Regions from separate parts of the Streptomyces sp. NBC_01431 genome, predicted to be linked through region 3. Evidence: riboswitches for the same ligand, from Rfam matches in the RefSeq annotation. Region 3 holds a riboswitch; each other region holds the start of a gene.
The links. A riboswitch is a leader RNA that binds a small molecule or an ion and turns the genes downstream of it on or off. The one in region 3 is predicted to bind cyclic di-AMP.

Region 1 (2,194 bases), 1.0 Mb from region 3:
GTGGACCTCCAGGTGGAGGTGCGGCCCCGTGACGTTGCCGGTCGCGCCGACCCGCCCGATGACGTCCCCGGTCGCCACCTTCTGCCCCGCGCTGACCGCGATCGACGACTGGTGGCAGAACCAGAGCTCGCTGCCGTCGTCGAGCGTGATCACCGTGCGGTAGCCGTACGCACCAGCCCAGGCCGCCGACTTGACCGTCCCGGAGTGAACCGCCTTGATCGGCGTGCCCGTCGGGGCCGCGAAGTCGAGGCCGGTGTGGTGGCCCGAGGCCCACATCGAGCCGGCCTCGCCGAACGTGGAGGTGATCGTGTACGAGCCGACCGGCAGCGAGTAGCTGGCGGCCAGCTTGGCCAGCCGCTCCTCTTCGGCCTTCTTCGCCGCGGCCTCCGCCGCCGCCTTCTTGTCCGCCGCGGCCTTGGCCGCCGCCGCGTCCTGCTTGGCCTTGGCCTCCGCGGCCGCCTTTTCCGCGGCGGCCTTCTGGGCGGCGGCCTTGGCCTCGGCCACGGCGCCCGCCTTCTGCTGCTCGGCCTGCTGGAGGATGCGGGCGCGCAGCGCCTCACCGGCGTCGGTGGCGCCCTGCTCGGCCTCGGCGGTGGAGAGCCCGGTCATGGTCAGCGGGGAGGCCGCGATCTTCTGGTCGGCCCGCGCCGCCTCGGTCTTCGGGGTGCTCGGGGCGTCGTGCGAGACGAGCTCGCCGACGCCGGGCAGCGACCCGAGGTCCGGCAGGTTCTTGGTGAGCGAGTCGGGCAGCGAGATGGAGACCGGCGGCTTGGTCTGCGCGGTGGCCATGCCGCCCGCGCCGACCGCGGCGATGACGCCGACGCCGAGCACGGTGGAGCTGCGTGCGAGTCCGCCGCGCTGCTTGGCCACCCGGTGCCGGCCGCGTACCGGGCGTATGGACTCCGCGGTCGGGTCCCACTCCTCCCACGTCTCGCTCTGGTCCGGCGCATCGCCGTACAGGGAATCGGGAGAAATCGGGGTGTCGAGGGCAGGCTCGTTGGACGCCACGAGGGCGCGCTCCTTTCCTTCCTTCTCGCCTACCGGGTTAGCTGACGGGTTCGGAGCAGGAAGGTCTCCTACGAGCGCCCGCGAAGGCGCCCGATTCACCCCAAGTTGGTGGTTCCCCGGTTCCCTTGCGGGATTCGGCGCATGCGCGCGGTGCCGCCGTTGCGGCGGCTGGGCCGACCGCGCTGCGTTATCGAACGTTAATAGACACCCGGTCCGGATTCCAAGCCGTTCTCACTGATCGTTAACGGCCGCGGCCTGGACTTAGTACCCACAGCCGGGTCAAACCGGGCGAGTTGACGGCGATTCAGCGCGGCTCGCGTCACCCGGCATTCCTGACGGTGTGTCAAATGTTATGCGGAGGGATACCCCACGGGCACCCACGGTGACCGGCTCTCGCCGCACTCATTTCACGATCCTGACGGTGCGGCGCCGGTCGGGCTGGCCCTCGATGGGCCGGTTCACCGCGAGCAGCGCCATGTCGTCGTTGGTGCCCCCGCCGGTGTAGCGCCGTACGTCGTCCACGAGCGCGTCCAGAACCTCGTCCGGACCGGGGAAGATCGCTCCGAGCAGCCGGGCGCGGGGGTCGTAGAAGACGCCTTCGGCGTCGCGCGCCTCGGACAGGCCGTCCGTATAGAACAGCAGCGTCGACCCCGCCGGGAACGACCGTTCGTCGGACCGGTCCGGCCACACCCCCAGGTCCGCCATGCCGAGCGGCAGCGCGGGTTCCGCCGGGACGAGCACGTCAAGGGCCCCGTCCGCGTGCAGCATCAACGGCTCGGGGTGCCCCCGGTTCACCAGGCGTACGGTGCCGTCGCCGCGCGGGATCTCGCCGAGCAGCGCGGTGGTGAACCCCTCGAACGCGTCGAGCCGGTCACGCCGGGTGCCCTCGCGGGCCAGCGCCCGCTCCAGCCGCCGGGCCACCGCCTCCAGGGAGGACTCCTGTTCGGCAGCCTCGCGGAAGGCGCCGATCACCACGGCGACGGCCTCCACCGCCTGGAGCCCCTTTCCCCGTACGTCCCCGACGATCAGCCGCACCCCGTGGGGGGTGTCCTGCACGGCGAACAGGTCCCCGCCGATGAAGGCGTCGGCCTGCGCCGCCTCGTACCGCGCGGCGACGTGGAGGCCGCCGATGCGGGAGGCGGGCGTGGGCAGCACGGCGCGCTGCGCGGTCTCCGCGATGACGCGG
Region 2 (2,194 bases), 4.2 Mb from region 3:
CTGTACGCCGGGCGCGGTGGCCAGGTCCACGGTGCCGTGGATCTCGACCACCGTGAACCCCTGTGTCAGGTGGGTACGGGCGTTGCCGCACGGGGCCGGAAGCAGACCCGGAGGCAGCGGCACCGGTGCGGAGACGGATGGCCGAGCGGTGGTTCCCATGGCGGCTCCCGGGGCGGAACGACTCCCGCGAACACGGGAGTACACGGTCGTCGGGCAGTCACCGTGTTCCGGGGTGACGCACTACCACCCTAGGAACACGCCCGCATGCAGAAACGTGCACCCTCTGAACAGTTCACCCTGCGGGGTGAACGAAAGTTGCACCGCCTTCCGCACGAGTTCCGGCCGCGCAGAGACGAGGGCAGTTTTCGCAGGCAGGGCACCGGTCATCAACCATCGGGCCACTCCCGCCACGCGGGTTTTTCGTCAAGGCGCCAAGACGGTCTTCTGGTGCGGAAGCGGACGCGCTGAGTCACGGACAAGGCAGAGGCCCGGCGCGCCCGTTCACCGGCGCGCCGGGCCCGAAACCTCCCCGTTCGGCGAACGCCTGTCAGTAGGCGCCGAACACGTTGTCGATCGAGCCGTACGTCTTGGCGGCGTAGTTGCACGCGGCGGTGATGTTGGCGACCGGGTCGTAGAGGTCCAGGGAGGTACCCGGCACGTGGAAGGCCTGGAACGTCGGCTGGATGACCTGGAGGAGTCCCTTGGAGGGCGTGCCGGCCACGGCGTTGGAGTCCCAGTTGTTGATCGCCAGCGGGTTGCCGGAGGACTCCCGCATGATGTTGCGGTAGATGCCGTTGTAGCTGCCCGGGATGCCGTGCTGGGCCATGATGTCCATCGACTGCCTGATCCAGCCGTCGAGGTTGTTGGCGTACTTCGGCGCGCTCGTCACGGCGGCGACGTTCTGGACGGAGAGGGTGGTCGGCCGCGCGGAGCGGTCGGCGCGGCCGGACGCGGTGGCCCGGGAGGTGTCGGCCGGGGCCGCCGCGGCCTTGGAGCCGATGGTGAGCTTGATGCCGGGGTGGATCAGAGCCGGGTCCGAGCCGATGGCGGCGCGGTTGTCCTGGTAGAGCTGCTTCCAGCCGCCGCTGACGTTGAGCGCGTCGGCGATCTTGTACAGGGAGTCCCCGGAGACGACGGAGTAGGTCGTGGGGGCTGCCTTCACCGCGGTGATCGGCTTGGCGGGCGCGACGGCCGCCACGGCGGCCTTGACGGTGCCGGTCGGCACCGTTGCGGGCGCAGCGGTGGCCGCGGTCGCACCGATCACCGGCATGGCGAGTACTGCGCCGCCCGTACCCGCGGCCGCGAGGCCCCGGGTGAGCGAGTTGGACTTGGGGCGGCGGTGCTTGCCCTTTGCAGGCATGGTGAATTCCTCTCCTTCGCCTGCGAGGTGAGCTGTCGGGTTCGGACAGGAGCTGTCCGGTCGCAGTGCGTGTGTGCATGCGACTTCACCCCGGAGTCGTTCCGGAAGTCCGGATCGGCGGCTTACCTGGGTCCCCCGCTCCTGCCGTACGTGTGTGGGAGGTTCCGGACGGCGGCAGGATTCGGCGTTCCACCCGGATTGACGGTGAACTTAAGCGAATGGGCCGACTGGAAACAAGGCCGGAATTCAATTCCGATGATCCAGAATAGGGATTCCCGGAACTCCGCGACCCTCGTCGGCCCCTGCCGCGGCCCTCAACTCTCTTGTGCTGGAACGAAAGTGACGTCCGCATCCCCCGCCCATCGATGGAGCCATACGTGACTTACTTCACTCGCCCAGCGAGGTCCTTCACGCCCTGCACACAAAAGCGACGGCACGCAGGCAATAGCACCAATTGCGACATTACCGATCCAAGAACAAGGGGTACTAAAGTCCATTAATTTCGGACAAAAGGCACCTCTCGGTGCAGGTGCGCCCCCGAGACACCCACCCGGCCCCCCGCCCCTTCCGGCAGCACGGCCGACCGCTGGAGATCATTTCGGCGCCGGGGGCCGCACGAGCTGCCGCACACTCGGTGGCCACACAGACGGCGCTTTGATCAAGGAAAGCGCGGCGGAAATCATGAATGCCGTCATGAATTCAGGGCCCTCCCGCAGACCGCTCTCGCTGATCTTCCGGGCGCCGACAGCTGCTGGATATCGGCATTCGCGCCTTCTGGTCGCCGATCCCGCGAGTGGCCGGTCCGGCGTTCACCGTGCGGTGCCCTCCGCGTGA
Region 3 (2,194 bases):
AACCAGGTGGCGACCTGTGAGTCCGGCGGCATGTGGAGCGCGGACTTCGGCAACGGCCTCTACGGTGGTCTCCAGTTCTCGCAGACCACCTGGGAGACGTACGGCGGTACGGACTACGCCCAGCGCGCCGACCTCGCCAGCCGGGCCCAGCAGATAGCCGTCGCCGAGAAGGTCCTCGCGGCTCAGGGCCCCAAGGCCTTCGGAAGCTGCGCCGACGGGATCACCAAGGGCGGCGCCGCGGCCGACGTCGACCCGGGCCTGCCCGCGACGCCGGACCCGGCCGACACCCCCCTGCTGCCCACCACCCCGGCGACCAAGACGCCCGGCACCGCGCCGACTCCCACGACGCCCACCGGCTCCGCCACTCCCACGCCGGGCGGCACGCCGACGGCCGACCCCGCCAAGCCCGCGACGCCCCCCGCGTCCACCCCGGCGAGCCCCGGCAAGCACCGCGGGGCGCCCTCGCCGGAGGAGGGCTCGGGCGCGACGCCGGGCCCGACCGGCTCGACCGCCCCGACCGGTCAGCCCGCCCCGACCGGTAAGCCCGCTCCGACGGGTCAGAGCGATTCGGGCAGTTCGTCCGACAGCCGTGACGCGGGGCGCGCCTCGCGAGGTGACGGGTCCTCACGTGATGTCGGCAACACCCCGGCGGCCAACGGCGACTACACCGTCCGCCCCGGCGACAGCCTCTCGGCCATCGCCACCGCGAACAAGATCCAGGGCGGTTGGCCCGCGCTCTACCACGCCAACGAGCACCTGATCGGTACCGACCCGAATCTCATCCTGCCTGGCCAGAGCCTGGACCTGAAGGCCGCGGCGGCGGCGGTGGCCACCCCGAACTCGGTACCGAAACAGGGGTAGTTCGAGGGCGTATGTCCGTTCTGTGCAAGTGAGATATGGGTCTCTTCGTCTCAACTGGCCCACCCCGCCTGCCCGGTCCGTCCGCCCCGCCCCCGACCTGCGGAAACGCCCCTTCCATTTCGGCGAGTAGGGGCGTTTTCTCCCCGATGGGCGTCTTTGAACATTGGCGGGGCGTGTGTTTTCGTCGGAACCGCTCGTCACCGCGAGCCCCGTCGACCGAGCACGCCGAATCCTGCCGTCGGCCGACGGGAACAGTCGACGCTTATGCGCCGTAGGCAGGAGCGGGGGACCCAAGGTAAGTGCCGGGCCCGGCAGTTGACGCTGTCGGCCGGCTTGGGGTGAAGACGGGCGCACCATCGCTCGGCCGGGCAGCTCACGCCCGAACCCGACAGCTCACCTCGCAGGCGTCGGTGAGGAGAACCTCCATGCTGCTTTCCGGCAAGGGCAAGCACCGTCGCCCGTCCAAGGCCGTCCGTGTCGTCACGCTGGCCGGCGTCACCGGTGCCGCTGTCGCCGCCCCGCTGATGGCCGCGGGCAACGCCTCCGCCGCCTCCGTCTCCACCTGGGACGCGGTCGCCCAGTGCGAGTCCGGCGGCAACTGGTCCATCAACACCGGCAACGGCTACTACGGCGGCCTGCAGTTCTCGCAGTCCTCCTGGGCCGCCGCCGGCGGCACCCAGTACGCCTCGCGCGCCGACCTGGCCACCAAGGGCCAGCAGATAGCCACCGCTGAGAAGCTGCTCGCGATTCAGGGTCCGGGCGCCTGGTCCTGCGCCGGTGCCGGCAACCTGACCTCCGGCGGCAGCAAGGCCGACGTGGACACCTCCGGTTCCTCGTCGTCCTCCAAGTCCACCAAGTCCGCTGAGACCTCGAAGCCGCAGGCCAAGCCGCAGCAGAAGTCGCAGCGCACCCAGTCCGCGCCCGAGGCCAGCCGCAGCGAGCAGCGCTCCGAGCCGGTCAAGCAGGGCAACGGCGAGTACACCGTCAAGGCCGGCGACACCCTCGGCCAGATCGCTTCCGCCAACGGCACCAAGGGTGGCTGGCAGAAGCTGTTCGAGCTGAACAAGGACATCGTCAAGGACGCCAACCTGATCTTCCCGGGCCAGAAGCTCCACCTGAGCTGAGCCCGACCCGGCCCCAAGTCCCCCCGGCCCGGCGCGCATTCCCCCGTACGCGCCGGGCCGGGGTTTCGCTGTTACCTGGCAGTAGCCTTGTGGCCCTTTGACCCGGAATCAGGGTCCTTGGGCCCTTTTTCGTCCCAGGAGGCGGGCACTCGGCTGGCCGGAGCCCCGGAGCCGGTTAGGCTCTTGTCGCAAGGCCGCAGCGACCCTGT

Region 1: another riboswitch for cyclic di-AMP. It lies ahead of OG522_RS17825 (M23 family metallopeptidase); the one in region 3 lies ahead of OG522_RS22565 (transglycosylase family protein).
Region 2: another riboswitch for cyclic di-AMP. It lies ahead of OG522_RS03470 (transglycosylase SLT domain-containing protein); the one in region 3 lies ahead of OG522_RS22565 (transglycosylase family protein).

The regions. Positions count from the first base shown of each region.
Region 1 is NZ_CP109496.1:3,883,795-3,885,988, forward strand. It holds gene OG522_RS17825 (M23 family metallopeptidase) at 1-1,008, opposite strand, end outside; cyclic di-AMP (ydaO/yuaA leader) riboswitch at 1,020-1,158, opposite strand; gene OG522_RS17830 (PP2C family protein-serine/threonine phosphatase) at 1,411-2,194, opposite strand, start outside.
Region 2 is NZ_CP109496.1:706,425-708,618, forward strand. It holds gene OG522_RS03465 (STAS domain-containing protein) at 1-159, opposite strand, end outside; gene OG522_RS03470 (transglycosylase SLT domain-containing protein) at 548-1,360, opposite strand; cyclic di-AMP (ydaO/yuaA leader) riboswitch at 1,363-1,557, opposite strand.
Region 3 is NZ_CP109496.1:4,897,225-4,899,418, forward strand. It holds gene OG522_RS22560 (transglycosylase family protein) at 1-861, shown strand, start outside; cyclic di-AMP (ydaO/yuaA leader) riboswitch at 1,119-1,283, shown strand; gene OG522_RS22565 (transglycosylase family protein) at 1,287-1,985, shown strand.